DNA from 2 places in the Shewanella denitrificans OS217 genome. Region 2 is predicted to be linked to the other one. Evidence: predicted binding sites of a transcription regulator. Region 2 holds the regulator's gene; the other holds the start of a gene.
The links. Region 2 encodes MetJ, which represses methionine synthesis genes. Its sites were predicted from a motif close to TAGACGTCTAGACGTCTA; they were not measured.

Region 1: a site for MetJ is predicted at 8,769-8,786, ahead of serA (phosphoglycerate dehydrogenase). Genes of this name have one in related genera too.

Annotation. Positions count from the first base shown of each region.
Region 1 is NC_007954.1:3,712,878-3,729,247, reverse strand. Features, by position in the region: gene SDEN_RS16120 (patatin-like phospholipase family protein) at 1-615, shown strand, start outside; gene SDEN_RS16115 (methyl-accepting chemotaxis protein) at 730-2,688, opposite strand; gene SDEN_RS16110 (porin) at 2,708-4,021, opposite strand; gene SDEN_RS16105 (transglycosylase domain-containing protein) at 4,322-7,354, shown strand; gene serA (phosphoglycerate dehydrogenase) at 7,456-8,685, opposite strand; gene SDEN_RS16095 (helix-turn-helix transcriptional regulator) at 9,222-9,890, shown strand; gene SDEN_RS16090 (curlin) at 9,996-11,492, opposite strand; gene SDEN_RS16085 (curlin) at 11,516-11,944, opposite strand; gene SDEN_RS16080 (S8 family serine peptidase) at 12,356-14,863, shown strand; gene SDEN_RS16075 (PaaI family thioesterase) at 15,015-15,452, shown strand; gene SDEN_RS16070 (YgjV family protein) at 15,572-15,829, shown strand; gene SDEN_RS16065 (hypothetical protein) at 16,044-16,370, shown strand, end outside.
Region 2 is NC_007954.1:695,518-711,887, reverse strand. Features, by position in the region: gene SDEN_RS03255 (phospho-2-dehydro-3-deoxyheptonate aldolase) at 1-19, shown strand, start outside; gene SDEN_RS03250 (TonB-dependent receptor) at 337-2,397, opposite strand; gene SDEN_RS03240 (hypothetical protein) at 2,801-3,100, shown strand; gene SDEN_RS03235 (PepSY-associated TM helix domain-containing protein) at 3,097-4,740, shown strand; gene SDEN_RS03230 (alanine/glycine:cation symporter family protein) at 5,570-7,057, opposite strand; gene SDEN_RS03225 (bifunctional aspartate kinase/homoserine dehydrogenase II) at 7,386-9,827, opposite strand; gene metB (cystathionine gamma-synthase) at 9,838-11,010, opposite strand; gene metJ (met regulon transcriptional regulator MetJ) at 11,211-11,525, shown strand; gene SDEN_RS03210 (sulfite exporter TauE/SafE family protein) at 11,628-12,359, shown strand; gene SDEN_RS03205 (hypothetical protein) at 12,392-13,045, opposite strand; gene SDEN_RS03200 (sulfite exporter TauE/SafE family protein) at 13,208-14,092, opposite strand; gene SDEN_RS03195 (AraC family transcriptional regulator) at 14,226-14,975, shown strand; gene SDEN_RS03190 (TonB-dependent receptor family protein) at 15,233-16,370, shown strand, end outside.

The sequences.
Region 1 (16,370 bases), 1.5 Mb from region 2:
GTGCCGACACGGCTTGCTGTACAACACTTGATGGCATCCTCGGCAATTCCGACCATTTTCCCCGCCGAACAAGTGAGCCGTGAATATTTTGGTGACGGCGCCTTAAGACAGCTTGCGCCCTTAAGTCCGGCGCTTAAATTTGGTGCCGACAAGATTTTGGTCATAGGGGTTAGCGGTAACCCTCGAATTATCCCCAAGCGTGAAACCACCACTCATTCACCATCACTTGCGCAGATGGTTGGCCATCTGTTTAACAGCGCCTTTGTCGATAGCTTAGAGCATGACGTGGATATTATGTTGCGGATGAACGATCTTATTCGTATTAATCAAAATACCGCGGCCCACACGGAACAAGGTGAGGTCAGGGCGGTCAATTTACTGGCTTTAAATCCCAAGGTGGAGTTCGACAAGGTCGCGGCTCGCCATGTGCATACCCTGCCAATGGCCATGCGTTACATGATGAAAACCACAGGTGCGACAGGTAAGGGGGGCGGTGCGAGTTTTGCCAGTTACCTGTTATTCGAGCCGGGATTCTGTAAAGAGTTAATTAGCCAAGGCTATCAAGATGCCATGGAAGAAGAAGTGGCCATACGTGAGTTTTTTGCTAAAGATTAAAGTCGATTACCCTGACTAAATCTATGTTAGGTGTTCATCTAAGCCAGCCTCTTTAAATCAAAACTACAGTAAAGAATACTCGTCAAAGACGAGTATTCTTTCACATGCACTGGGTTAGGTTTTGAATCTACCCACCGAACTTTGCAGTTCTTGTGCTTGTTCCCCCAGTTGTTGTGAGACAAGTTTTAAGCGACTGATATCTTCGGTGGATTCATTGATGGCCAGTGCCATATTTTGAATATTCTGGTTAATTTCTTCGATGGCATTGCTTTCCTCTCCCATGGAGTGAGCGACATGGGCCGTTTCTTGAGAAATTTTCTCGCTGGATGAGGTGATTTTTTCCAAGATCAATAAGGACTGAGCACCGTGTTCGACACTGGCATTAATTTCTTGATTCAATAACTCGATTTGACCGCAGGATGCATTAGATTGCTGCTGCAATCCCTTAATCAGCTCGGAAACCTGAGTAGCGGCTTTTGAGGTGCGAACCGACAGGGTGCGCACTTCATCGGCGACCACGGCAAAGCCGCGGCCGGCTTCCCCAGCACGGGCTGACTCGATGGCGGCATTGAGTGCCAATAAGTTGGTCATATTGGCAATATCAGTGATAAGGCTAATGATCTCATTGATTTCATCGGAGGATTTATTGAGATCTTGCAAGGTGGTTGTCAGGCCGCCCATATCACTGGCGACTCGGCTCATGCGGGTGATCACATCTTTAATCACGCCGCTGCCTTGATCTACTTCCAGTTTAGATTGTTTGGATAGCTCATCGGCTCCCTTGATGGTTTGCGCTATTTGCCCTGAGGTGATGGAAATTTGATTTAAGGCTGCGGCGATGGAATGGGATTGTGAATTTTGCTCCTCCGTTGCTACTGACAAGCTATCGCTAGCCCCTGACACTTGACTTGCCATGGTGCTGACATGCTTGGCATTGTCTATGACTTGCAAAATCAACTCACGAATTTTTTCCACAAACAGGTTAAAGGCGAAGGCAAGCTCCGCGGTTTCATCATCCTTACTATGGGTAACAATGCGGCAGGTCAGATCGCCATCTCCAGATGCCACTTCCTGCAGCAAGTTTTTTACATCATCTATGGGGCGAGTAATCAGGTTCGATACCCAAAAAGACAAACTAATGAAAATAACCAGCATGATCGCTTCAATCAACAGCATAAGATAGATGAGGAAATTGGCGGTGGAAAAAATCTCATCCATAGTCACTAAGCCAATGAATTTCCAGCCAAACTTGCTTGATGTTATCACGTTAACCTGATAACTCTTGCCGTCTAGTTCAATCGTGACCTGACCTTGTTCTATTTGGGCCAGTTGCTGGTAAGCAGTGTCTTTTATCTCGCTGAGTTTTTTGAAATTATTCTCAGGTCGGCGGGGGTCCACCAATAAGGTGCCATCACTCTCGGCCAGCATAAGAAAGCCAGTTTCTCCTAAGCTTATTTGCTTTATGTATTCAGTCAACCCTTTAAGGCTCATGTCCATACCTTGCACACCTATCTTGTTGCCGCGAGCATCTTTGACTTGAGTGACTGTACTAATAATGGTGGCATTGTCGGTGGCATAAAAGTAGGCACTGGTGCGGGTGATACCGTCATTTTTCATCGCATGTTGGTAGAAGGGCCGAGTGCGGGGATCATAGTTGGCCGAGATACTGCCCTCGGGCCACTGAACATAACCGCCATCTTGATTGGCATAATAAATATAGGCGAGGCCATCGTGACTCTTGGCAAACATATCAAACAAGTCATACATTTGGCTTTCGTTGCCACCATTGCGTGATGGGGTCATAGGACCTCCCGCCCCATTAGCATAGGACGTCATCCCGGCGCTATTGTTCGTGGCTACCGGGTGGGTGGCAAGAAAGCGCACATTGTCTTCTATGTCTTTAAACAAGATGGAGATGCCGTTTTCTATTTGGCGTATTTCACGGCTGGAGACATCCACAAATTGCTTTTGGGCTTCCTCATTGAGCTTGTTACTGAGCACCACGGAAATGATCAGAGCTGGGATCACTAATGCAGATAATATACTGAGCTGAATTTTGCTTCTTATTTTCATATTGTTACTCTCGAGCAGGTTAGAAATAATAACCAAAGTTGATATTCACTCGGGTATTCCAGTTATCTTCATCACCCGCCATGGTGCCGCCAATAAAGGGGTGATTCTTGGCACTGACCAAATCTATGTAGGTGTAAAGTCCGCCAGCGGAGACGGCAACACCGAGCACATTCATCACAGTATCTTCAGTTAAATTGCCCGATTTATTAAACATCAAGTTGTAGTCGTTATAGAAAGTCAGGCTAGTAATTGGCCCCCAGTTGACGGGCAATTGATAGGCTAGGTTAGCGTTAATGAGTTCGGCTTCACTTGGGATAGTATCGAAAAAATGATAAGCCCCCACAGCAAGGCGAGTTAAGGCGTTGTCTAGGGCGTATTCATAATGTGTGTATTGAAGTTGCAAGTTCCATCTGTCTATCTGGGTTTTGCTGTGGACGGCAAATGCCTGACGATGACCGACAGAGGCGTTACTGTCTCGTAAGTCGCCATATTGCGCCGATGCGCCAAGCTCAGTATTGCCCCATAAGTAACTGTAACGCGCTGCCATACTATTGTGTTCGGCGATAGCCTGACTGATGCCGTCATATATGCCTTCACTAGGGGGGCGAATACCAACGACATCATAGGAGTAGCGATCGCTGCGATCGTTGACATAACCATCTATACCGCCCATCTCATCGGTGAAGAAATAGCCGAGACGCAGATCGTGGTTATCCCATTTACCGATAAACTTGATGCCCGCATCATAGTCGTCTTCTAGGCCTACATAATAGTTGCTTGAAAAGAAAAAATTGTGAGAGTTGTAGTCCAAGTTGCCAAAGGGCACGCGAGTCACCCCCGCTTGTACTTGCCAGCTTGGGGTTAAGTCATAACCTACCCAAGCATGGTGTATAACATGCATATATTGAAACCAGCGATATTGGGCCGAGAGCTGCACATCACCAAGTTTTCCATTGAGATCCAGGCGAAACACATCGAAATCAAAATCGCCGCCTCTGTCTCGATTACCTTGGTTGTAATCTTCGAAAGAATACTGAAATCGCACAGCGCCCCCCACTTTGATGCCATCACTGGGTTCAGATTTAGGTTCAGACTCAGCTTCAAGCTTAGCTTCAGCCTTAGCAGCCTCAACTCGAGCCAATTGTGCTTGTTGGAACTGCGCTTGTTGTTTTTCTTGGGCAGCTTGTCTGGCCTTAGACTCTGAGAGTTCCTGCTTGAGCTGCAGCAGCTCTTGTTCCATTGTGAGTATGCGCTGCTCAATATCGACTTCTGTGGCTAACACTAAGCATGGAAGCATGGCTGGGAGGAGTAACAGTGGGCTAAATCGTTTCATGGGCAGATCCTGTACTAGCCGAAGAAGGTTCTAGTTGATAAGTGTAGACAAAATAAGAAAACCTAGGCGTCGATTACTAAAAAATTATCGTTTTTGTTATGCTTCCTTGCCTAGCAAGGTAAAAACGAAACAGGAGTAGCGTGAAAAAAACGCCTAGCGCTTAAAAACAAAAGATTTAGTTGTTTAGGCTATATCTAAATATTTCCCCCATCTGGTAAAATTGCGCCGAAGAGAAACCGCAATAGGTCTTATCTTGCTTGCTTAAAAGTGTACAACTTTTTATTTTTCGATGGAGTGATCGTGCTAAGCCCTGAATCGCAGTTTGATAATTACCGGCCCCGTGAACATAAGGTTGAAACGGTGCGCCGCAGCAAGGCCGGATTACTGTTTATCCTTTTATGTTTGTCGATTGCAGGATTGATTGCTTTCGAGGTCAAGACATCCTATTACCAAGCCAAGTTTTTGCACCAATATGCCAAGACCTTAACCTATCATTTGGTGCCTGAAGCCACCCAATCGGTGATTTACCCAAGTTATGGGCCTTTCGATGAGCGTCATGGTTACAGTAAACTGCCAGAGCGGTTAGCACGCTTAACCGAGCGCAATTTCCACATTACTAAGCAAGTCGCTTTTTCTCCGAGGCTACAAGAATACACTCAGCTGGGTTTTTTCCCGCCCTATCATGAGAAAGCTCAATCGGGTTTAAGCCTGCTCGATTGTGGACGACGGGATTTGTTTTCTTTTGCCTATCCAAAGCGTGCCTACCAAGACAGCGATATTATTCCTAAGGAAATAATTAACACTCTATTATTTATTGAAAATAGAGAGATGTGGACCACAGAACCTAAGCTTAATCCTGTGGTGGATTGGCCGCGTTTCGTGGTTGCGGGATTGAGTCAAATTGCCGAAATGTTGGGGGCCAATGTGTCAACCGCTGGGGGCAGCACGCTCGCGACCCAGATTGAAAAGTTTAGGCATTCATCCCAAGGTCTTACCCTAAGTATTAAAGACAAGTTGCTGCAAATTGGTTCGGCCAGTATTCGGGTGTATCAACAAGGGGAGCAAACTGAGCCTGCCAGAAAGCGCATAGTACAAGACTATTTGAATACAGTACCTTTATCTTCGGCGCCCAATTATGGCGAAGTTCATGGCATAGGTGATGGCTTATGGGCTTGGTTTAAAACAGACTTTGACTTTGCTAATACCTTATTAAAAAGCCGGCATACCGCAGATAATGCGGTGAGGCGTGGGCAAGTGTTTCGCCAAATTGTGGCGCTAATGATAGCCCAGCGACGACCTTCCTATTATTTGCTCAAAGGCCACGCGGACCTTGAGGTACTTGTGGATAGCCACTTGCGCTTACTGGAGAAATTTAATCTTATCGATCCGGCGTTAATGAGCGCGACCTTAGCACAAAAATTAGCATTTAATACTAGCAAGAGCCATGACTTTGGTCAGAGCGTGGTGGATAAGGGCATCAATTCTGTGCGTATTCGCACTGCAGGTTTACTGGGGATGAATTTGTATGAATTGGACCGATTAGATTTAAAGGCCAGCACTAGTTTGCACGGTGAGTTACAAAGGCAATTGAGCCAATACCTTCGCAGCTTGTCGAAGGTGGAGGTTGCTCAATCTGTGGGTTTGCTCGGCGAGCGTTTGTTGCAGGCCGATAAATTGGACGAAGTGCTGTACAGTTTTACTTTGTACCAAAAAACCGCTAACTCGAACAAGGTGCGAGTGCAAACGGACAGTACCGATCAGCCCTTCGATATCAATGAGGGCAGTAAACTCGAATTGGGCTCAACCGCTAAATTAAGAGTATTAGCCACCTATTTAGAAATCGTCGCCGAATTGCATCAGAAATTTGCCCCTAAATCTGTCGCTGAGTTATATCGCGTCGACATAGAAGCCAAAGATCACATTACCCGCTGGGTGGTGGATTATTTAATTCAAACTCGAAACTTAAATTTAAAACAAATGTTAGATGCAGCCTTGCAGCGCACCTATTCTGCCTCACCCCATGAACGGTTTTTTACCGGTGGTGGCTTGCACGTGTTTAATAACTTTAGAAAAGAAGAAAATAGCCGCAATCCTACCTTGTATCAGGCATTGCAGGACTCGATTAACTTACCTTTTGTGCGATTAATGCGTGACTTAGTTAATTACAGTAGCAGCTACAATAACGACGGCAGCTTGGCTCAGTTATTACGCAATGATAAAGACCCTCGCCGTGAGGAATACCTGAGGGCGTTCGCCGATCGTGAAGGGGCCATCTTCGTCACCCGTTCATTCCAAAAATACCAGAATAAGACCACCCCTGAGCGGCTTGAGCTGTTTTTTAATTCCATAGGGCAGGCAGAGCATAAGTTAGCGGCCAGCTATCGCTATTTATTACCCGATGAAAGCATTGCCAGTTTTAAGCGCTTCTTACAAAAACGTTTGCCTGAATACCATGCCGAAGATAAGCAGATAGAGCGCTTATATTATAAATACGGTCCCGATAAATTTAACTTGGCAGACCAAGGCTATATTGCTCGGGTTCATCCGTTGGAATTGTGGGTGCTGAGTTATTTGATAGAGCATCCAGAGGCGAGCCGAGCTGACGTTAGGCAAGCCAGCAGTGCAAAGCGCCAAGAAGTGTATCGTTGGTTGTTTCGTACTCGACATAAAAATGCCCGTGATGTGCGCCTTAAGGTGATGCTGGAAGTGGAGGCATTTTTAAATATTCATGCTCGTTGGGTGCGACTTGGTTATCCCTTCGATCATTTAGTGCCTTCACTGGGCTCGGCGCTTGGAAGCTCTGGAGACAGACCCGCAGCCTTGGCTGAGTTGATGGGTATTATTCAAAACCAGGGTAATAGATTGCCCACCGTGAAACTTGATGAGCTGCACTTTGCCGAGCGCACTCCTTACGAAGTGCTACTTAACCACAGCAGCAAACAAGCTGAATATGTTATGCGCCCAGAAGTGGCACAGACCCTAAAGGCGGCCCTTGCCAATGTAGTGCAGCAGGGGACGGCAAGGCGCTTAAAAGGCAGTTTTAAGGACAGTCAAGGCCAAGATTTAGCCATAGGCGGTAAGACAGGGACTGGGGATAATCGCATCGTCACTGAGATGCGTTTCGGAAAGAAGGTGTCAACCACGGCGATGAACCGCACTGCGACCTTTGTGTTTTACCTGGGAGATGATTATTTTGGTACCTTGACGGCATTTGTGCCTGGCGCTAAGTCTGATGACTTTAGTTTTACCTCGGCGCTGCCACTGCAAGTCTTTAAGGGCATGCTGCCCATTTTATCTCCTTACTTGCAGCGTTCTGAACCCATCTGCGATTAAGTTTTTGGATTGCAATGTTAGATGAAAAACGCCCTCATCAGTGACTGATGAGGGCGTTTCAGTAATGTAAACCAGCTGAACTCGGATTGTTAACAATAAGCCTAGAATAAGACGCGAGTGCGAATGGTGCCGTCAATTGCCTTAAGTTCGACTAGAGCCTCTTCGGCTTGATCTGAGTCAACTTCCATTACCACATAACCTATGACAGCGGTTGTTTGCAGATACTGGGCCGCGATGTTGATGCCTTTCTCAGAAAACGCTTGGTTAATCTTAATTAACACCCCTGGACGGTTGTGGTGAATGTGTAATAACCGCGAAGTGCCCTTGTGTTGTGGCAAGGAGACTTCGGGGAAGTTTACCGCAGACAAGGTAGAGCCATTGTCTGAATATTTAGCCAACTTACCAGCCACTTCAATACCGATGTTTTCCTGTGCTTCAGCGGTACTACCACCAATATGCGGGGTGAGGATGACATTATCTAAGCCGCGTAGCGGACTTTGAAATTCATCATCATTGGATTGTGGCTCGACGGGAAACACGTCGATAGCCGCGCCTGCAAGGTGCTCAGACTTAAGGGCATTAGCGAGGTTGTCGATATCCACTACAGTGCCACGGGAAGCATTAATAAAGATAGCGCCCTTTTTCATCATGGCAAATTCTTCAGCAGCAAACATGTCTTTTGTTTGCGGGGTTTCTGGCACATGTAAGGTGACGACATCTGCCTGTGCGAGTAACGCTTCCATGGAGTGAATTTGCACGGCGTTACCTAGGGGGAGCTTATCTTCGATGTCGAAAAATACCACTCGCATGCCCAAAGTCTCAGCCAAAATACCTAGCTGAGTGCCAATATGGCCATAACCAATGACGCCTAGTGTTTTTCCCCTGACTTCGAAGCTGCCATTAGCGCTTTTAAGCCAGCCTCCTCGGTGAGCATGGGCATTGCGCTGGGGAATACCGCGCATCAACATAATGATTTCGCCAAGTACTAGCTCTGCTACTGAGCGAGTATTTGAAAAAGGTGCATTAAACACAGGAATGCCCAGCTTTTCTGCGGCATCGATATCAACCTGATTGGTGCCAATGCAGAAGCAGCCAATGGCAACTAACTTTTCAGCTTGTTGCAATACAGATGCTGTGATTTGAGTGCGAGAGCGTAGGCCGACGAAATGGGCATCTTTTATGGCATCTTTTAGGGCCTCATCACTGAGAGACGCCTTATGATATTCAATATTGGTGTAACCCGCTCGCTCCAATACGTCTATTGCTGTCTGGTGTACGCCTTCCAACAGCAGGATTTTGATTTTATCCTTGTCAAGCGAGTGTTTCGCCATTGTTTGTCTGCCTCTTTGCTCAGTTGTAGATGAAATGTTGAATTTGAACCAAAGTAGCACTTTTTTTCACAGTTGTGGAGCGCTGGACGTCTAAAGTTAATATTCTAATTTTAGAACAATCGAACCTGTGAATTAATTGCTCTATATAACAAACTCATAGAAATAATTTTTAGAGTTACAACTCTATTTATGGGCTGAAAAATATTCATATTTCTTGTAGAAAGTAGGGTTAGTTAACTGTGGATGATCGTTGAATTTAAGGAACTCGCTTAGCTTGATGTAAAGAGTAAAGTGATCTTTTAATTTGTAAAACGGTTTAGAATTCAAGTTTTAATCTGTTTTAATGGGTTATATGCTGAAATTTACTTTGCGCTAGAAATGTTTAATACTTTTAGCTGATGGATTCATCCCTTGAACTAGTCAGAATTCACCCACTAAGTTATCAGGATGTTAACTACAGAATTTGGTTTAGCTGTGTTATGGTGAAAATGCCTAAGTAATACCAGCTAAGAATGGACGCGTTTAGGGAGCGATGTATGAGTTCAAATATCGACGAATTAGTATTTTTACATCAGGTGGCAGCGCCTTGCCACTTGGCTATTTTAGCCGAATCAATCGGAATGAAAACCCGTATCGTAAGACAAGCCTCAGAGTTAGAACAAGAGAAAAAAATTAATAGTTTCTATATGATAGCCCAAAAAGGCGCGGCCTTAGATAACAAGGGTATCCCTCTATTGGTGTCTCGTTTGGTTAACCATGTCCCGGTGGCCTTATACCAAGTTGAACGCGGCTCTCTGGATCAAGAATCGGCGTTATTGTTGGGGGTGCGTGGGCTGTTATATGCTGATCAGCGAATGGATTTAATGCTTACGGGTCTTAGGAAGATGGTGGCTAATGAACTTTGGTATGATAGACCTTTGATTAGTCGGATTTTCCGCCGGTTAGTACAAAAGCTGGATGCGAATAATGATATGCCTGCAGATACTATCGCCATGCTGCAGATGCTCACCAATCGTGAGAGAACCATAATTCAATTAGTGTCCAGTGGTGCAAGAAATAAAGAAATTGCCCATCGATTATGTATCAGTGAGCATACCGTTAAGGCGCACTTGTCTTCAGTTTTCCGTAAAACTCAATCCCGCAATCGAGTCGAGTTACTGCGTTGGGCGCAAACTTACCAAGCGCATTTCGAATTTCAATCTTGAGCTAATAACTTCTGTTGACATAAAAAGAGCGGGCATAAAAAAAGGAGCAATTGCTCCTTTTTTTTATGCCTCTTGAAAGAGGCATTTATTAACTAAGTTTGTATTTTAGTTCTGTACGATAGTTGCGACGTTAAAATCACCTATCTGGGTCGCGTTGGCAATATTGTTCATGCCAGTTTGTGAACCTTCAACTAGGTTATCATTACCTGTCTGCACTATTGTTAGGCTGTTTTCATTGCCGTTGACTGTGAACGAAGCCACACCATCAGTACCGCCAACCCAGTTAGCTGAGCCTGTTTGAGCTATGTCGGCAAAGTTCTCATCACCTGTGATGATTAAATCAACCAGGTTCAAATCACCATCTTGTGCAACGCGTATGTCAGTGTTGTCATAACCCATTACAGATACGATAGCTTCATTCATACCAAGACCGTCTTGGATAACATCCACTTCGTTATCGTCACCTTGCATTTCAACGTAAGCGTAGTTTTCATCACCTTCTTGGCTGATGTCGGCATCGTTATCTTCACCAATAGCGAAGGCGAAAATTTGGTTATCATTACCTTCAGAGGACAGGTCAAAATCGTTGTCATTACCAGCATAAGTACCAAAAGCGGCGTAGTTGTTATTACCATCTTGTTCAAGGTCTGCATCGTTATCGTCTGTAGTGACTTCAAACTCTGCTAAATTGGTGTCGCCCGTTTGCTCGATGTCGATGTGATTGTTACTGCCATTGATCACGGCTGTATTCGTGTCACCGATCATGTTGCCATTGCCGTCTTGTAATACGCTAACATCGTTATCATTGCCAGTGGCGAACTGGAGTACCGTATTGTTGTTATTACCAAACTGGTCAATATCGATTTCGTTATCAGAACCTTCTAGGGCATAGATAAAGCCAGTGTTGTTGTCGCCTTCTTGCATTATAGTGACAGTGTTATCATCACCCGCAACGCCGCGAACGCCGGCTAGGTTGTCATCACCTACTTGACCTAAGGTTACGTCGTTGTTGTTGCCCACGTTAGGTGATAAATCAAGGGCAATCATACCCGCCTGGTTGTTATTACCTTCTTGAGATATGTCACCGTCGTTGCCGTTACCTTGAACACGGAATACACTGAAGTTGTCATCGCCATTCTGGTTCACAAGAGTAGAGTTGGCATCACCCACTAATTCAATGTTTGACTCGTTTGTTGCGCCAGCCTGAGTCACCTCAACGCCGTTGTCATTGCCTGTTACATCGGCAACGCTTTTGTTCCAGAAGCCAGACTGAGTCACAGTGGCTTCATTATTATTGCCGCCTACATTGACTGTAGACACGTGCCAATCATCGCTTTGCTCTGTGATTATTGAGTTTTCATCACCGACAGAATCGATATAAGACTCGTTCCAAACACCGTTTTGAGTCACTTCTGCAGTTTGTAAATTTCCCTCTTGAGAGACTGTGGTGATGTTAAGGTTACCGGTTTGGCTAACAGTCACTTCTTGCTCGGTACCATCTTGAGTCACAGTGGCTTGATTTTCATTGGCGGCATAAGCTTGTGCACTAAACGTAGTGGCAATAGCTAATGCGATTAAGGTTTTTTTAGTATGCGAATTCATTTGACGCTCCCTGTATAGAGTTTTTAGTACTGAGTTATTGTGATTGCTGCATTATCAGCAATTTGTTCAATAGCGAACGTTGCACTGCCTAATTGATTAATTTGAATTAAATTATCATTACCAATTTGAGTGACATCCGCGCGATTGTTATCACCTTGCTGTAACAGCTCAAGTTCATTATTACTGCCAATTTGGATAACGCTTGTCTGGTTACCTATACCGAGTTGAGTTAAATAGGCACTGTTTTCTATGCCTGTTTGACTCAAAATGGCTTGGTTAAAGCTGCCATGTTGAAAGAGATTGACCAAATTGTCTCGGCCATGACTTTCAAGCAGTCCTTGCAAGGTTACCGGTAGCTCTATCTCATAAGCTTGTTTTGATTCATCAGCAGTAAGTGCAAAGCTACACAGAAGGAGACAAGTGACCAAAAAATGTATTAGCTGTCTTGGCACTGAACACTCCTTTGCAATGGTTGAAACAAAATGATTTTTGCTTCGGTGAATCAAATTCAATGCCCAAGTTACTGGCTGAAGACTTATGAAACAATTGCACCTATGGCTATAAATTTGAATAAAAATAAGTCGTTTAGATGAAAGAGTAAATTCTATATCTCACTGTTTTAATAGCTTTATACATTGTTTTCGGTCGTGTTTTTTTAATGTTCATAGGCTAATGGGACTAGTAGTTAAGTCGTAATTAAGCTGAGTGGGCTTTCTTTATCTTTAACATTGTGACAACAATTCAAGGGTAAAAAAAATGCCGGATTTCATGATGTTTTCGCCAATAGCAGCAGGCTAGCGAAGTGACAGTGAGGGTTGTAATGCCGGTTCTGGGATATAAAAAGGACGATAGGAAGCCAGTATATGTTGAATAAAAAGACTCCAGTAGCAATGGCCATTGCCGGTGCTATGGCATTAACAGTAGCGCCAGCAATGGCTAAATCTACTGTAACTTATGAAAAAGACAGCATTTTAGTTGTCTATAAAGACAATGTAACAAATTACGAGCGTTCATCGGCGCAGCGCATCGTCGGTGGGACATTACGTGACTTAAATCGTGATGGTGTTGATGATAAATTTAAGCATGTGATGGGCGGTAAGTTAGCACAAATATCCCTAAGAAAAGGTGCTGACGTTCACGCTGCTATTAAGATGATCAGTAAGCATCCCGCGGTAAAATATGCTGAACCAAATTACATAGTGAGAGCCATTGGTGTGCCCGATGACCCTGACTTTGTCAGCCTTTGGGGCATGAATAACACTGGCCAAAATGGTGGCACAGCAGATGCAGATATCGATGCGGTTGAAGCATGGGATATCACCACAGGTAGCACAGGTGTAGTGGTTGGGGTTATCGATACGGGTGTTGATTATAACCACCCAGATTTACAGGGAAATATCTGGACTAACCCAGGTGAAATCCCTGCAGATGGTATAGATAACGATGGCAACGGCGTAATCGATGACGTGCATGGTTTTAACGCCAATGCTAACAATGGCGACCCTATGGATGGCAATGGCCACGGTACGCACGTATCGGGCACTATTGGCGCTAAAGGTAATAATGGCGTCGGTGTTGTGGGTGTTAACTGGGATGTGAGCATCATAGGCTGTCAATTCCTGGATGCTAGCGGTTCAGGTTCGACAGCCGGTGCGATTTCTTGTATTGACTACATGACCAACCTTAAGCTTAACCATGGTGTTGATGTCAGAGCGACCAACAACTCTTGGGGCGGCGGTGGCTTTAGCCAAGCGTTAAAGGATTCAATCGACAGCGCAGGTGATGCAGGCATTTTATTCTTAGCGGCAGCGGGTAACGGTGCATCTGACAATGATGTCACCCCAAGCTACCCAGCAAGTTATGATTCAGCTGCAGTAATGGCTATTGCCAGTACAGACCGCAATGACAACATGTCAAGCTTCTCACAGTGGGGCTTAACCAGTGTTGATATGGGCGCGCCAGGTTCAGCGATTTTATCTACCACACCGGGTAATACCTACAGCACTTATTCTGGTACTTCCATGGCAACGCCTCATGTCACAGGTGCAGCAGCTTTGGTATGGTCGCTTAATCCAGACTTATCACCAGTTGAAATGAAAGAGCTGTTGATGGTGTCAGGGGATGTGAACGCTGCACTAACGGGCAAAACGGTTTCAGGTACTCGTCTTAACGTGGCCAATGCCTTAGATCAAGCCAACCCAGCACCAGGCTATCGTTTCACTGTTACGCCAACATCACAAAGTGTTGAAGCGGGCAGTGCGGTAAGTTATGACTTTGGTGTCGGCAGTGTTGCTGGCTGGAATGGCAGTGTGGCTTTGAGTGTTGACGTTCAACCTGCACTTAACGGTGTAAGCTTGTCCGCGGCAACTGCGGGTGCTGGTGATAGCTTTACCTTAAATGTAGCCACAGACTCAGGCGCTGTTTGGGGTGATTATGACATTACCGTGACCGGTGATGATGGCGCTAGCGTGAAGTCGAAAGTGGTTTCTCTTTCTGTCTACCCTGCGGGTTTAACTGACTTCCCATATAACAACACTACGCCTGTTGCTATCCCTGACAATACGCCAGCGGGTATTACCAGCACAATTGACGTTACAGATACCGTTCAGGTATTTGGTTTAACTGCTAACGTCGATATTAGCCATACTTGGATTGGTGACTTGGTTGTCAAGTTAACTTCGCCTACGGGTACTGAAGCTGTATTGCATAACCGTGAAGGTGGCAGTGCCGACAATATCGTTAAGTCTTGGGACCTAAGTGCATTTAATGGCGAAATGGCTACAGGGGCTTGGACCTTATCTGTCAGTGATAACGTCGGTGCCGATGTGGGCACATTAAACAACTGGGGTCTAGTGATCACAGGCCTAGGTGATGCAGCTCCTGCAGCGCCAGTGGCAGGTTTTAGCTACTCAGTTGAAGGCTTAGAAGCCAGCTTCACTAACACTAGCTCTGACATTAACGATGATATCGTTAGCTACAGCTGGGATTTTGGTGATGCCCAAACATCAAGCGACATGAGCCCAGTGCACAGCTATGCTGCTGCGGGTGTCTACAGTGTTACTCTGACTGTTACAGACAGTGAAGGTAACATGGATAGCGAGTCAATGGATGTTGAAGTGTTTGCTCACAGCATCACTGCGGGCGTGACTCGTACACGTCTATCTCGTCGTGGAAGTGCATTAGTCGACCTTAACTGGGATGGCGCTATGGGTGAAACGGTTAACATCATGCGTGATGGTGCGATGGTTGCCACTACAGATAACGATGGTAACTACCGTGACCGCTTTACTGCGACCACCACCTCAGTGACTTATCAAATCTGTGAAGCCTCAGGTAACTTATGTTCTGATCCTGTTGTTGCCGAGTTTTAATTTACAGCAATAATAAAGTCAGTAATATAGACATAAGAAGGGACAGCTAGCTGTCCCTTTTTTTATGGTTATTTTTGAAACATCTTGATTAATATTTTATTTTCCCCCGCTTATGAGTAGACTGAGACCAAAATTTTGTAAGGATAGTTTGATGAGCATTTGGTTTAGAGAAGTCACATTAGCAGATTGCCAAAAATTAGATTTAGGTATGCATGGCAAAGGCACCTTGATGCAGACCTTAGGCATACAAATCACAGAAATTGGTGAAGATTTCATGGTGGCGACTATGCCAGCAACGCCCTCCATCCATAACCCACTAGGGATAGTCCATGGTGGTGCCAATGTCGCACTGGCTGAAACCGTTGCCAGTTACGCGGCCAATTTCGCCGTGGATTTTGAGCGTTTTTATTGTGTTGGCCAAGAAATTAATGCCAATCACTTAAAAGCGTCTCGTAACGGGGTGTTAACCGCCACCACTAAGCCGGTGCATTTAGGTAAGCGCAGCTCGGTATGGGAAGTGCTTATCCACAATAGCGCCGGTGAACTGTGCTGCATTTCGCGCATGACAGCCGCTGTGGTTGAGCGCTAAGACTAGGACTAAGAACCGGCTAAGTCTCAGTTTTGGCTAGCCTTAAGTTTTTGGCGAGTCTAAAAGCAGAATAAGCTAAACTTCTGCTTAACTCTCTTTGATAAGTACTAGGAATAACCATGGAACACGCAGTAATTTGGGAATGGGTGGGCTATTTAGCCTCAGTGGTGGTGGCAATATCTTTGATGATGGCCAATATCAAGAAACTTCGCTGGTGGAACCTTGTGGGCGCAGCGCTTTTTGTCGCCTATGGCTTGGCCATTGATGCGCTGCCAGTGGCATTGGTTAATTTCTTCATCGTACTGATTGATATTTATTATTTAGTCAAACTCTACAAAGCACCAGAGCAAGCACAGCCAAAAGAGCCGTCAAATTAAACACTCATGTTATTTGAGTGGTATCAGCTAAAGCTGAAGCGAGTCTTCAGCTTTTTTGTATCTGTTTTCTGTATCGTGTTGAATTTAAAGTGTATTGCATGATATTCTTGTAGAGGTTTGATAGGAATCAATCCAATTTTTAGATGTTTTTTTAGTTGTAAGCCTTTGGGCTTTAGCTTGATTCTAAAAGCTCATTAATAAACAAGGAAATGACATGAAGTCGTTAAAATTTATTGCGTTAATCTCAGTCTTTACCACTCCATTAGCCTTCGCAGGCACTGCTATCTCTGACCAAGCTGATCCAGCCGCTGATGTTTCTTCAGAGGTGTATATTGAATTATCAACGGCAGATATCCTTGATAATTTTCCTATAGGTGAAGGGCGAAATATTCCTAGAGAAACTAAAGTAAATTTAGTTACTTCACTTAGAACATCCTTGTCAAAAGTACAAGGAGGGGCCAAGTTAAGAGGTTTAATGATGGAGAGTCCTAAGGTGGCTAATACTACCAGTGCCGCTCCTCATCAGATCAATTGTGCACAA
Region 2 (16,370 bases):
AGAATATCTCTTAGAATAATTTAATGATTAAAAGTGGTGAATGCCTCTCTATACAGGCTTCACCTCCAGCTGGATGGTTAACTTGAAACTAGCCTAACGATTAATCCACGTCGAAGGCCGTTTAAATGAAGATATCTACTTATGTGCCATAATCACTTTGATTTAGATCCCAGCCATAAATGGTTACGAGAACTGATCACCAACAATGTAATGAACGCTCAAAAACTAAGATATCAGAGTAATAGTATGTTGTACTCTGAATTTAAGAGTAAAAAATACGCCAGTGAATTAACACTGGCGTAAAATAATTAAGTGCAATTTACTGACTGCTCCAGCCTAGAAAGAGTAAGTCACTGATACCCCAAACGCGCGGGGCTCTATAATAGCGGCATAACCTTGAGGATAACTGCGATTCGCAGGCTCATTTACGGTAAGTGCTTGTTCATCAAAAAGGTTATTAACAAACCCACTCACTCGCCATTGATCGTTTTGATAATCAAGATTCAAACGTGACACCACATAATCTCCGGCAACGCGCTCAGTGGTGTTATTAATATCAGCGTAATACTCGCCCACATAATTCCCGGACAAACCTAAGGTCAATTCATCGTTAACCCAATATTTAAGGCCAATATTAGCCGTAATTTTAGGGGCTGAATTTAACTCGTTACCTATAATGTCACCATAGCTTGGGGAGGCAGCTTTTATCTCACTTTTTAGCAAACCTAACCCAGAGTTTAGCTGCCAATCGTCATTGAGCATAACCCCCGCTTCAAGCTCAAGCCCGTAAGTAACAGCTTCATCTATATTAGTGATTTTACGTTCATTATTGGAGGCTTGATAGCCATCAAAATTATTGTAAAACACGTTACTGCTAATATTGATATTACCGTCATCAAAGCTGCTACGAGAGCTTAGCTCAAAGGTGTCTACCGTTTCTTTTTCATAGTAATAATAGGCATTGTCAGCAAACGAGAGCGCCCCGCCACCTGCGTTATAGCCACTTCTAGCGCTCACTGCTAGCGTAGTATCCTGATTTAACGCATATTGTAATACCAGTTTAGGTAAAGCTATGTTGTGGTCATCATCTAGCTTATCAGCCACTACCCTTCCTCGGGTGCTCATAGCAAAGTTACGAATTTGCTGCTCTTTCTCTACCCGACCACCAGCAATAATTTTCCATTGCTCTGTTAAGGCGTAGCTCACTTCACCATAAATAGAATGCGAGCTACTGCTGTCGTCACCCACATAAGTTACGCCACCAGAGCTGCTAAAATCCTGTTCACGCTTATAATAAGATAAACCAACAAAACCATTAAATTCAGGGTTTTGCAATCCAAAATTAAACTTACCGTCTAAGGTGTAGCTCTTATCTTGCATTATGACCTGCTGCTCAGCTGCAGCTACGGATTCATAGCCCTCAAAACCCCAATCATAATCGATATAAGCCGCTAGCAAATCAAAAGAGTAATCATCATTTAGGCGGTAATCTATTTTGACAGAATGAGTATTAGATTCTGTTTCAATGTAGCGCTGAAATAGCGGCTTGTATGCCCAAGGATTATCACCAGAGAAATAGTTTCTCCCTGTATCCCCTTTCTCATCGTTATAGGTAAAACTATAGAGCAGAGTAAAGTTATCAGCGCCTGTGGGTTGCCACAATAGCTTGCCTCGCCAACGACGACTAATTAACTCATTGAGATCAAAATGGGCAGGGTTACCAGCGTAAACCTCACCTTTGTTAAAGGTGTTACCGGTTAAGTTTTGCCCAGAAATTCTAAAGGCAAGTTGGTCTTCAAAAATGGGACCAGACAACATGACTGCACTGTCGATGTAATCTTGCTGATTGCGATACCCCCCTCGCACAGCGCCATTCCAATCAAAAGTAGGATCTTTGGTTTTTACAAATATGGTGCCACCTATGCTATTGCGGCCATTGATAGTAGATTGCGGGCCGCGAAACACTTCTACCTGCTCAATATCCCAAAGCCCACTATCACCGGTCATATCGGCCACAAACGGCTCGGCCACCCCATCAACTAAGGTTGAAACCCTCGCCTTAGCACCACCAGTAAATGAGTTAAATCCAGTGGCTGAACCATTACCAGAGATACCGCGAATATCAGGTACTGAACCCGTTAAGGTCACTAGGTTCGGCACTTCAGATAAGGCATTTGATACAGATAAGTATTGGCCACTGGCAAGTTTGTCTTCATCAATAACTGAAACCGAAGAAGTCGTATCCTTCAAGCTACGCTCGGTCTTCTCCCCTACGACTTTAATCACTTCAATCGATCTCATCGGCTGCGCATCTACGGCGGCATTTACAGGAGACATTATTGGAGTGCAAAGTATTGCTGCGACTAAAAGTTTCTTTTTAAACATTTTCTGTTCCATGATATACCTCAAAATTCTCTCGGTGATAGCTAGGCCTGACTATTTTAAGCCCCACAAGCTACATCAAACGCAATTGCAAATCACTCTCATTTACAATATTATATTTGCCGTTCGATACTCAAACATAAGGAAATTGAGTCGTCATGTTTCAACTTGCTGCAATAGCCTTAAATATTTTGGGTTCTGTACTGATATACCTCAGTAGCAGACATCAAAAGATGATTAAACAGCGACTCACAAAGGGATTTCTAATCTTAGGTTGCCTGTTAATTCTTCTCTCCCTATGGCCGCTTTTAACGGCTCTGCATCCGCCATCGGCACTGTTTATTTGGCTACTGATAAGCTTCACTAACTTGATTTCTATTCCCTTTCTTAGCCTATTAAAAAACTCGGAACGTCCCCAATGATCCAGGCCTATCGCAATCAAAAAATCCAACCTCATTGGTGGTCAAAAACTATTATTTCCTTGATTTTAGGCTTAAGCCTTGCCTATGCCTTAATCGGGATATTTGCCTGGCAAGGCCCAGGAGGAATAGATGCACCGGTGAAAGTGCAATTTAATATGTGGATGCTGTGCTTGCTCTGGCTAATGATTTTGTCATTCAGCTTTATGTTCAAAACTCGATGGAGTGCTTTGTGCTATCTAGGCGGGGCAAATCTAGTGGCTTATTTAGGTTACTTAGTGGCGAGGCTATTATCATGAAAATTCGCTCTGACATACTTCGTACCTATCAAAGCATACACACTTGGACGGGCATCCTCTCTGGATTAGTGCTCTTTATTGGCTTTTACGCTGGGGCATTATCATTATTTAAACCACAAATTACCCAGTGGGCCACCCCAGTTCATCAGCATTTAGCTGCCATCCCGCAGGCTAAATTAGACAATTTAATCTCCCAAGCTTTTAAAGAATATCCTAAAACTCAGCAGGGATTTATTGTTGATCTTAGCGGGGACACCTCACCCTTAAGTTGGTATACACAAGGTGGAGGACGCGGGATCCGCTTAGATGATATCCGCAGTCACGCAAGCCTTGATGATAATGATAAAATTATTAGCCAGACTCATGCTCAGAATGAATTAGGCAGCTTAATCGATCAGCTACATCGCACCGCTGGGATCCTGGGTGAGGTTGACCATTTCGAGGTTGGGGTGCTGATCTTGGGCCTTGCAGCAGGTTTGTATTTTTTAGCCTTAGTGTCAGGCGTTATTTTTTTACTGCCCACATTGACGAAAAACTTGTTCGCCTTAAGAAAAAATAAAGGAGCTAGCCGTTTCTGGCTGGATAGCCATAATCTCATCGGCGTTATCAGTCTCCCATTTCATTTGATTATTGCTTGGACTGTTGTGGTATTTGCCTTTCATGATTTTGCCTATGGCGGGCTTGGGCTTATTTATGGTGATAAGCCATTATTTGAACGGCCGCAAAGAAGCGCTATGATCTATAAAATAAGTGACTTGCCTTCTATCCAGACTTATATCAATAAAGTGGCTGAAATCACTGATGGCTATGACATCAAATCTTTAACCTTTTCTAATCTGTCTTCACCGGGTCCTGCGCTGGCCATTAATATCACCAGCGACACTCAAGTTATGCGCTCTGGTTATAGCGATGTGATTTATATGCATCCTTATACCTTGGAGGTGCAATTTAGCACCGCAAGCTTAGAAAATGGGCCGATTTACGACCCAATAGTAACCAGTTTCTTTGCGCTGCACTTTGGAAATTATGCCGGTAATTTTGGCCGCTTGGTGTATTTTATACTTGGGCTACTTGGGGCCTTTTTATTTTACAGTGGCAATTTACTTTGGCTAGAAAAGCGTAGACAAAAACAGTCCATTCAGAGCCGCGCTAACCGCTTCATGGGGGCATTAACCATAGGGGTATGCTTGGGCTCTATGCTAGGGGTAGCTTGCAGTTTTTTAATCACTAAATGGCTCTATTTAGTCGCCGAGCAAGTTAACACTTATTATATGATGTGCTACTACAGCATCTTTTTTAGCGCCCTTGGTTACAGCTTTATTAGGGGTACCGCCAGCGCTGCAATTCATTTACTTTATGCACTATTCTTAAGCTGCCTGTTAATTCCTACTACCAGTTTATTGGCCGTATTATTGCCAAGCCTATTTTCTGAAGGCATTAGAGCACCATCATCCTATCTTATTGACGTGTTTGCAGCTTTGTTTGCTATTGCTTTCTACCTAGGGGCTAAAAAAGTGCAACAGCGCGCCTATTATGGAGAGCCAAACAGTATTTGGGCTATCTCAACGGCTCACAGCTCAAGCTTAGAAAAAACACCAGAATCAAGATTAGAGTCAAATCCTGCAAGTCAGCAGTCTTAAAAAAATTAAAATAGTCTAAAAAGAAAGCGCACCCTAAGGTGCGCTGGTTTGTAATGAAACTTATCAAACTGTTATGTCCTCCTAAAGTAAGTTAATAATGAATGTAGACTATGTCTTACTGTCTTACTGTCTTACTGTCTTACTGTCTTACTGTCTTACTGTCTTACTGTCTTACACTAACAGGCTTTCATAACACCTTTCTTGCGAGCAGTTTATCGATCAAACTGTGTTGCTGGGACATCTATGGCTTTGGCCATGTTGAACTCTGCATATAGCTGAGTAAAGGTTTAACTATGTTTTCAAACGCTATTATCAATCTAACTTGCTTAACTCCTTATACCGGTTTAAGTACTATTGGATAAAGGGTTTGCTGTGTACTTTCGTAATCGCCTATACCTCCTCACTAGGGTTAAACAACTGAACCTATAGCATTTAGATTTTCACTTGCACTTTTTACTTGCACTTTCAACTTGCACTTTAAGTATTACCACGATGAGAGATGAGTTGCTCGCGAGCACTGTGGCCTCGTCCAGAATCAAATCAACTTGAACAACCCATTGGCCTTAGCGTACAAGGTTAAGCGTTCAACAATAAAAATTCACCAAGGCACATAATTCAGCATAGCACTCACAAACAAATATGCCGCATTTTCTGTATAAATTTTACGGTATTTATCACGCCGTTTAGTTACATTTTGATATCACTCAGATTTATACCATTTGATGCCTCGCACCATGAGTAGATAATGAATTACCTGTGGTAGTACAGATGCCTAAAAAGTAAAAAACCAGCAATTAATGCTGGTTTTTTGTTGGCGAAAAAAAGTCTTTTACGGCGTATTGCTAGCTTGTGCTTTGGCGGCTTCATCCGCGATTGCTTGATGCTGTTTCTTACGTTCTACCCAAAAATCAGCATTTTCAATCCCCATGGCTTCAGGGTCGAAGACGGGATCTAAGCCTTGGGCTTTTTGCGCTTCATAATCTTTAAGGCAAGCAAAGGCTTTATTATGCAGAAGTAAAATGGCGACTATGTTAAGCCACGCCATCAGGCCGACACCTATGTCACCTAAACCCCATGCAAGATCGGCGGTTTTGACAGTGCCGTACACAGTGGCCGCAATTAAGGCAAACTTAAGCAGTAAGGTTAACCAAGGGCGGTGCACCTGACGATTAATATAAGCAATATTGGTTTCGGCAATATAGTAGTAAGCAATGATGGTGGTAAAGGCAAAGAAGAATAAGGCTATCGCCACAAACATATTGCCAAAACCTGGCATCATGCTTTCCATCGCAGTCTGCACGTAACCAGGTCCTGCGGCTATTCCGGCAATACCGGTAAATATCGCCTCACCTTCTGGCCCCTGAACATTATAAAGCCCCGTAATCAACAACATAAAACCCGTTGCAGAACACACAAACAAGGTATCGATATACACAGAGAACGCCTGTACTAGGCCTTGCTTGGCGGGATGACTCACGGCTGCTGCAGAAGAGGCGTGAGGCGCTGTACCTTGACCTGCTTCGTTAGAATATATACCGCGCTTAACCCCCCACATAATAGCCAGACCTAAGATGGCGCCAAAACCTGCTTCTAAACCAAAGGCACTCTTAACCACCAAGATAATGACATCAGGAAGCTGTTCTATATGCATGCCTATGATAACGCAGGCCACTATGATGTAACCCAGCGCCATAAAAGGCACTACCGCACTGGCAAAATGGGCGATACGCTTAACACCACCAAAAATAATAAAGCCAAGCAATAAGGCTATTAGAGCCGCTGTCACTGCCGGGCTTAAATCAAAGGCCGTTTCTAATGCTGAGCCGATTGAATTGGCTTGCACACCTGGAAGTAAAATACCGCAGGCAAAAATGGTCGCCACCGCAAAAATCCATGCGTACCATTTCATCCCTAAGCCCTTTTCAATATAAAACGCTGGGCCGCCGCGAAACTCACCATCAATTTTTTCTTTATAGATTTGACCTAACGTCGATTCCACAAACGCTGAACTGGCGCCAAAGAAGGCCACCATCCACATCCAAAACAAGGCACCAGGGCCGCCGAAAGTAATGGCTGTCGCCACCCCGGCTATGTTACCCGTACCGACACGGCCAGCCAAAGTCATGGCTAGGGCTTGAAATGAAGAAACACCCGCTGCGTTACTCTTGCCATCAAATATCAAGCGCACCATCTCAGGCACGTGACGTAACTGCACAAAACGGCTACGAATTGTGAAATATAACCCCACCCCTAAACAGAGGAAAATCAATGCAGGGCTCCAAATCACCCCATTAATAGTGCTCACCAGTTGATCCATAGCTAATAACTCCTATTTTTATTGTTTTAACCAAGCATTTATTAGCACGACCAGCATTCTAGGACTCAATAGCAGAGTAGAAACTAAGGTTAAGCGCCTCAATGACACTGCAAGATAGCAAGCTAGGGGGTAACTTAAAAGTTAAAAGTGTTTAGCTTAGGTTATCAATAGGTGTTTTTTTATAGAGACGCTGAAAAAATACCCAAAAAAAACACCAGCCACTGAGTGTACTGATGTTTGTTCTAATCTTATGAGTCTCACTCGTTACATGACACTCACATCCTGTTATATCGGCGCAATTGGCCGAGATGCAAACATACTCAAGGATTTACTCTTGCAGTAAATCCTTACAGATCTGCACCAGATCCGATTGAATCGCAGCGGCGGTGACTTCTCGGCCTGCACCAGGCCCACGTATGATCAGTGGGTTACCTTGGTAAAAAGCACTACGAATAACAAACACATTGTCACCAGGAGTCAGATTGGCATAAGGATGATGACTGTCGACCCACTTAAGCCCGACTTCAGCTTGCAGTTTGCCATCGACTCGGTCCAATGAAGCCACGTAGCGCAGCACCTTGTTTTGCTCGGCAGCACTTAAATATTGCTGCAAAATATCACTGTCTAGAGAGCGAATTTGAGCTAAAAAGTCATCCAGCGGTAAATCCACTAGTTCGCTTGGCACTAAAGAATGCAGTTTAATATCATCAAGTTCGATACCAAGGCCGATTTCACGGGCAAGAATAAGCAACTTGCGCTGCATATCACGGCCAGATAAATCATCCCTAGGATCGGGCTCCGTCAGGCCTAAAGACTTGGCTTCAAGTACCAATTCAGAGAATGATTTTTTACCGTCAAAATTTTCAAATAACCAGCATAGGGTGCCTGAAAAAATACCGCCAACCGCCTCTATGGTGTCACCACTATTGCGTAAATCATTGAGGGCATGTTGAATAGGTAAACCCGCGCCGCAACTGGCGTTATAGCGCCAGAACAGTCTGCGATTACTCAGTTGCTGCTTTAATTCTTTATAGAAGGGTAAAGGTCCCGAACCCGCAAGCTTGTTAGCACTGACCACATGAATACCTCGAGCGAATAACTCTGGGTATTGCAAGGTTAAACTGGCGCTGGCGCTGATGTCTAATGCCACTATTTCATCACAATCTAACTTATCTAGGCGCTCAAACAGCTGCTCGTATTGCCACTGACACGCCTTTTCCGCAAAGATCTGCTGCCAATGGTTAAGATCAATCCCTTGCTCGGCGATCAAGGCTTTTTTCGAACTAACAATGCCCACCAGCTCGACACTGGCTTCTAATTCATTGTTAAGGGCATGATTGGCACGGCGAAATAAATCCACCCAGGCCTCACCTATGTTACCCACGCCAAGTAATAACACCCCGATCCGCATCTTGGGACCGGCGCAGCGGCGATGAACTTTCTGGGTTAACAGATTCACTTGTGCCCGAGGCACTAAGGTCACTAAGCTTAAATTGTCTTGATAAATGGGCTTAGCATCACGGCTTAACAACCTGGCAAAACTGCGTCTAAAATGCTCAGCATCGGCACTCACTAGGGCGACTAGGCCTAAGTCCAGATTAAGCTGCAGCTCAGTAATGCCAAATGTCGGCGCCTGCTTGCTTAGCAGTGCATTTACTTGCTTTTGATTTTCCAGCATAAAGGCCAGTTCGTGCTTATCTGCGCCATATTCCCAGTGGGCCAAAGGCGTAAGACCCGCCGAAGTCAACGCCGCCAATACAGACTCAAACTGCGACTGAGGCTGTGGCTTAGATTGAGAGTCTGACTCTATCTTGTTATGGGTCTCAAGCTTAAAACTAAACAGCACCACTTGCGACAAGCTGGTCACCACAGGTGCGCTGGCCGATGAGCTTTGGGGAGCAATCAAGGTGAAATCTGTGTGTGAAGCGTAACTTGAACGCACCGCTAGACTCACTTGAGTATTGAATAACGGCTGCAAGGTGCGTGAATGCAGGGCAGGAGATCCAAGGCGAGCTAATCTATCCGCCTCAGCCAACGACATGCTTTTTAATAATTTGGCATCGTTAATTTTATTAGGGTCGGCATTGAATATGCCTTCTACGTCGGTCCAAATGGTCACTCGGCCAATGTCGGCAAGGCTGGCTATCAAGGTGGCGCTAAAGTCTGAACCATTGCGGCCCAGTAATAAGGTGTCGCCCTGAGCATTGGCGCAAATAAACCCTGTGATCACGAGACGTTCGTTAGTACGTTCAGCAAGTAAGGTCTGGATTTTGGCTTTCGATTCTTCTACTCGAATTTTGGGTACCGCGCCTTCATCGGCCACCAGAATGGAACAGGCATCCACATGACTTGCGGCCACGCCCGATTCTCGCAGTAATGCTGCCATCAAGCGCGCCGACCAACGCTCACCAAAGCTAACTACATGGCTGATTTGGTATTCGTTACGCTGTTCAAGGGACAGCAAACTCGCCAACTGAGCTTTATCGTTAGATAAGCGCTCGCGCAGATCCCGCGCCTGCTCGTTTGATAACAGCTGTTCTATGAGTGCCTGCTGAAAACTTATCAGCACCTGTAACTCTTCTTGCCATAGCTGGCCTGTATCGCGCAGATCCAATAATTTATATAAGAAGTTAGTGCTCTTCCCTGCAGCAGACACCACGACCAAGTCATCGCTGTGACCATGGGTCAACAGAATATGAGCGACACGGCGATAGCAGTCAGCATCAGCAAGACTCGAACCACCAAACTTATGTAAATGACTACGCGCCATTCCTAACTCCTTAAACAACGACTTTCAGTGTTGCAACAGCGGCTAAGGCTGCTTCAATATCGGCGACAAGATCAACGCCATCTTCGATGCCGACAGATAATCTCAATAATGTGTCACTAATGCCAGCCTCATCACGGGCCTTGGCCGTCATGGCTCTGTGGGTCATGGTGGCTGGCACGGCAACCAGACTCTCCACCCCCCCTAAGCTCTCGGCAAGACTAAATAATTTAAGCTCACTTAAGAAGGCCACGAGTGCTGCTTCTCCACCATTAAGCTCAAAACTTACCATGCCACCAAAACCTTGTTGCTGTTTTAATGCAATTTCGTGACCTGGGTGGGCTGTTAAACCTGGGTAATATACCTTATTCACCACTGGACTGTTAATTAAGGACTCAATAATTAGTTGGGTATTTTCCTGATGTTGGCGCATTCGTACACTTAATGTTCTAAGTCCACGTAAGGTCAGGTAACTATCAAACGCGCTACCGGTTAAACCTAAGGTATTTGCCCACCAATCGAGTCGCTCGCCAATGTCGGCATCTTTAGCCACCACGGCGCCGCCAACAACATCGCTATGACCATTAATGTATTTAGTGGTGGAGTGCACCACTATGTCAGCCCCTAGGGTTAATGGCTGTTGCAATGCAGGGGAAAGAAAGGTGTTATCCACCACCACTTTAGCGCCCACTTGATGACTCAGTTGGCAAATTGCGCTGATATCCACCACCCTAAGCAGTGGATTCGACGGAGTTTCTAGCCAAACATATTTAGGCTTAAGCTGCAGAGCGTCTGCCAATGCATTAGCGTCATTTTGATCGATAACCACGAGCTTAAAACTGCCCTTAGCTGCCAAGTGAGTAAACAATCGGTAGCTGCCGCCATAGCAATCATGGGGGATGACTAACACATCTTCAGGGGCTAACAAACTGGTGACTAAGGTGATGGCCGCCATACCAGTACAAGTGACAACTGCACTATGACCTTGCTCTAACTTTGCCAGCGCCTCTGCCAATAAGTTACGCGTTGGGTTGCCCGAGCGGCTATAGTCAAACTCTCTGGGCTGTTGATGCCCTTCAAAGCTGTAATTGGTCGACAAATAAATCGGTGGCACCACAGATCCATGCTGAGTATCCGACTCTATGCCGTGACGAACGGCCAAGGTGGCTAATTTATGCTGACTCATGTGGACTCCATCAATTTGCAGTGTAGATGTCTAGATGGCTAAATCTACGCGTAAGTCTAGGCCTGGTCAAGCACTTTAGCCATCTAAACGTCCAAAAGTAAAGAAATCTATTTGCAATCAACAACAAATAGTAGCAATAATTTGACTGTGGCCTGTAAGGGGTTAAAATCTGCACCGAATTTCAAGTTAAGGGTGAGTTAATGACTGAGTGGAATGGCGAATATATTAGCCCATACGCCGAGCATGGCAAAAAGAACGAGCAAGTAAAAAAAGTGACTGTGTCTATTCCGTTAAAAGTACTCAAAGTACTGACAGATGAACGCACTCGTCGCCAGGTGGGTAACCTAAGACACGCAACCAACAGTGAACTCCTCTGTGAAGCCTTCTTGCATGCCTATACTGGGCAACCTCTTCCCAATGATGAGGATCTATCAAAAGATCAAATTGACGGTATACCCAGTGAAGCCAAGAAAATGATGGAAGCTATGGGCTTAGAGTGGGAAGAGTTAGAATAAACCCGCTTAAGCAAAGTCATACCTAGCAAGTAACACAGGGTTAGTTGGCTAACAATGCGCTAACCCAAATTTTCGGCAAGTTTACTTTAGGCCTTCTCCTTGATCATCGATCCCCTGAGCCTTGCCCTAGCGGCGATTATTATCTTCTTTGCCGCCATCACTCAAAGTCTAATTGGCTTTGGTTTAGCCGTCGTAGCCAGTCCGCTACTTTATCTTGTTGAGCCTGATCTGGTACCTGCACCCGTTATCATGATGGGCTTTGCCATCTCTGTGCTCACCTTGATCCGCGAGCGCGGCCATTTAGAATTTAATGGCCTGCAATATGCGTTACTTGGACGTATTCCCGGGGGCTTTCTTGGGGCAAGTTTATTGATCTTAGCGCCACAAGCCGTCTTAGGCTTAGTGATCGCCGCCATTGTGGCTATTGCCGTGATTTTGAGTGTGTTTAAATTCAGCGTGCCAGTGAATCGCACCAGTTTATTTATTGCGGGGATTATTTCGGGTATTTTTGGCAATATCGCTGCCATCGGTGGGCCGCCAATGGCCATTTTACTCTCAGGAAAAGATGCCAGTCAGTTTCGCGCCGCCTTGTCCGCGTTTTTTATCTTCAGTTCCCTTATCGCGTTAATTATTTTGGCCGTCACAGGTTTATTGAGCTGGCGTCATCTATGGCTTGCCTGCATGCTGCTGCCGTCTGTGGTGTTCGGATTTCTTGTGGCGGGAAGATTAGTGGGCAGAGTTGATAAACAAAAGACTCGCAGCGCGACATTAATCCTCTGTAGCCTTAGCGCCTTGGTGCTGACAGTACAATCTGTGCTGACGCTAGTTAACTAAGACAAAATCACTGACATCACGGCCTATTGCGGTTAAAAATGGTATGAGGTTTTTAACAGCGCCCCTTTACTGGTATCACTGCCCAGCAAACCAATAAATTGCACACTAAAACTGCGATTAAGATCCAACTTAGTCGCAAGGGCAAACACATCTTGAGCGTTATCAGCCATACCTTGGTGAAAGTTTAATGAAAAGGTCAGCCAATCCATCGGCCTGTATTCCCCGCCTACATTTAGCTCACCGACCTTGAAGTAGGAGTAATCCTGCATTTGATTAGCCTGCTCAAACATTTGCGGTGAGTCCGCATAGAAGGGTTGATTAATATTAGCCCCTAATGACAAGGCAAAGTCATCGAATTCATAACTTAGGGTCCATCGAGACTCGGATTGATAGCCCGCACCATCCAGAAAGTTAACAGCTAACGGGGTTAATACATCATGAGTTAATGGGGGGCGACTCAAGATAAGCCCTGTGCCTTGCGCCTGACTATGACTATCACCATGACTCCCCCCAAGGTTAAAAAAATAGCCCTCAGAAGCCACAGGCATATTGACTATAGAGAGTTTAAAACCATAGAGGGATTGATTGATTAAGGTGGCGGCTTCCAGAGGGGCGCAGCTCCCAGACAGAGGAGAGAAACTGAGAAAAACTAGGCTCAAGATAGCGCTTTTTTGAGTGAAGTTCATCTGGGTTCCTTAAGCTCGACGGGGGACGTCAATTAAAGATAGCAGCAAATAAAAGTTTGCAGCAGAGAATCATAAGAAGATAGTGAAAAACTAATTAAAACATTGATTTTAAAATATTTTAAAAATAAAAAATTCTATCCATTCATTTTCTCTCCCCATTTTTTACACTAGGCTGGAAAACATTTTTAGGCTGAGGATAATCAGTAAGCAAGCAAATAGCTTTTTAAGCAAGCCTACCGGCAGTTTATGGGCGAGCACAACCCCATAGGGAGCGCTGAAATAACTGCCAAATGCCACACAAACCGCCGCCGGAACCGAAATAAAACCTAAACTCATATCAAGGCTCTGAGCCGCCACTTGCCACCAGCCATCTCCCATTACAGCGCGGGTTTGAGCGCCTATGTCATAAATACCCATTTCTTGTGCTGCCTCAGCAGATGTCAGCCCATTAACCCAGTAGCCTAGGCTCGCCGCTATGGCTATGGGTAAGCCTATGGCCGCCGAAGTGCCGATGGCATGCTTAATGTTTATGCCTCTATTGCTCAAGTAAGGCACAGTTAAGGAACCGCCACCGATAGACACTAAGGCCGAAATCGCGCCTATGCCTAGCCCAGCTAGCCCCATACTGCTTGGGGTGAGTCTTTTACTGTCGTGAACTTGCCCTGAACTCGTTTGCCTTAACATCTTGATAGCCACACTCAGCATAAACACAGAGAAAATACCAGCCAACACTTGGGTACTTAGCGCGGTTGCAATAAAGGTTGCTGCAAAGGTGCCCAGTATTATCCAAGGGGCCATAGAGTTAACTATCGGCCACTGCACTGTGCCTTTGGCATTATGTGCTCGCATGCTGGCAAAAGAGGTCACCAAGATACAGGCCATTGAAGTGGCGATGGCATAATGCATCACTAAATGACTTTGCATACCTTGGGCTAGAAAAATGCTCACAAAGGCCGGGACTAAGACTCCGCCACCGCCAATGCCAAAGAGCCCAGCCATAACGCCCACTGCGCCGCCCAATATAAGATAAATTCCTAACCATTCCATAATTACACTCTGTCCTATAGACGTGCTTGTTAATGATAGGCATTATCCTAACTGAACTTTAGCGCGTCTTAATATCGACCAATTGCCACAAAATATCGACTTTATGCCAAAACTTGCTTCAATCGCTCCTTCCATGGAATCGACTCGGCCGTTATTACAGCCCATCACTGTCGTTAATCGGCAGCTGCAAGCCCATTGCCATGTCATGTCCCATAGCCATCTTTGGGGCCAGTTCGTCTATGCCAGCCAAGGGGTGCTCGCAGTCAACACGCCCGCCGCCAGATATTTAGTCACGCCGGAACAAGGGGTGTGGGTGAATTCCAACATCAGCCACAGCGTGACTGCCATTACTGAGGTGAGGTTAACCAGTTTCTACCTTGACGAGTCCCAATGCCAAGCCTTGCCCGAGCAATCTTGCGTACTCAATGTGGCGCCGTTTTTACACGCCTTAATACAAGAAGCGCGCCTTATACCCAGCGACTTTGATTGGCAGGGCCCTCGAGGAAGGTTGCTAAGATTAATCAGAGACTGGCTCAGTGAGGCGAAAAATGCCCCCTTTCATTTGCCCTATTCCAGCCACCCCAAACTAATGCAGCTCTTTGGTGAACTGCAAAACAACCCCGCCAATCAGGACAACATTGCCACTTGGGGCCAGCGTCTGGGGGCATCATCACGCACCCTATCCCGCTTAATAAAGGCCGAAACAGGCTTAAGCTATCGCCATTGGCGTCAACGTCTCAATCTGCAATTGTCATTAAGCTTGCTTGCTCAAGGTCATAGCATCAATCATATCGCCGACAGCCTAGGGTACGCTTCACCTTCGGCCTTCATTCACATGTTTAAGCAGCAAACCGGTGACTCACCAGCCCGCTATCGTAAATAATCCCCTTAATGCTATCCTTACCGTAAATTTACCTTTGTGATAAAAAAGTTAAGTCACAACTAGCGCTGTGACTAATACTGCTTCCTAGCGACTTTTTAACTATTAAGAATTTAACATTGGACATAACATTAAATTAATTCAATGCCACCCACCCATAAACGCTAACAATTCTCATTACCGTATAGTATATTCCTTTCGCTTTAAGACTTATTACTCTTCAAGTATTAAAACAGAGTCAATAAACCTAGGAATTACATATGTTAAACTCAAAAAATCGCTTCAGACTAACCAGCGTCGCCATGGCCATTACCATGAGTTTTACCGCCACAGTTGTGGCTGCAGAAGCGAAGAAAATAGAATCGACACCCGAAGTGATAGTGGTTAGCGGTAGCGTATTGGGTAACTCAGAAGTTGCCGACTTAAAAACCTACACAGGTAACCGCTCCATCATCACCTCAGATCAAATAGAGCGCACCGGCGTACACTCCATAGATAGCGCATTGCAACAAGTACCCGGCCTTAAAATTAAAGATGAAACCGGCACCGGCATTTTGCCGAATATTTCGGTGCGAGGATTAGACAGTAGTCGCAGTGGTTATGCTCAAGTGCTGTTGGACGGTATCCCCATGACACTCGCCCCTTATGGGCACACGGGCCAATCTTTATTTCCTGCAACCCTCTTTATGATAGATAGGATTGACGTGGCTCGCGGCGGCGCATCGGTGCAATATGGCCCGAATAATGTCGGCGGCGTGATTAACCTGATTTCAAAGCCTATCCCTGATGATTGGGAAACCCATTTGCATGAACGCATGACCTTCTTTGGTGAAGGCCAAACCCTGTTTGATACCAATATCAGCACAGGCGGCGCGGTGAATGATGATTTCGCCCTGCGCTTAGATGGCAATATCACTAAAGGCGAGTCTTTTCGTGAGCACTCAGACACAGACATCAAAAATCTGCTGTTAAAAACCGTCTGGAATATCGATGAGCGCAATAGCCTAGATACCAGTTTGCAATATTATGATGCTTTCTCTGAGTTGCCAGGCGCGCTGCACACCGCAGCCTATGAAGCAGACAGCCAACAATCCCTGCGTCCCAATGATGAGTTTAAGGCCGACACTAAACGCCTATCGATGAAATACAGCCATGTGCTCGCGGGCTCAGACACCATAGACTACGGTGAGTTCGACTTAACGGCCTTTGGCAATAAGAGCTCACGTAATTTTCAATGGGATTTTTACGATAAAAACAAAGACACCGACGGTAATTTAGGCAGCAGCTGGAGCGACACCACCCAAGAAGCCACTCACTTGCGCAATTCCCCCCGTGACTTCACTGTGGTCGGCATAGAGCCCAAAATGAGCCTATTTATTGATGGTGACGTGAGCCAAC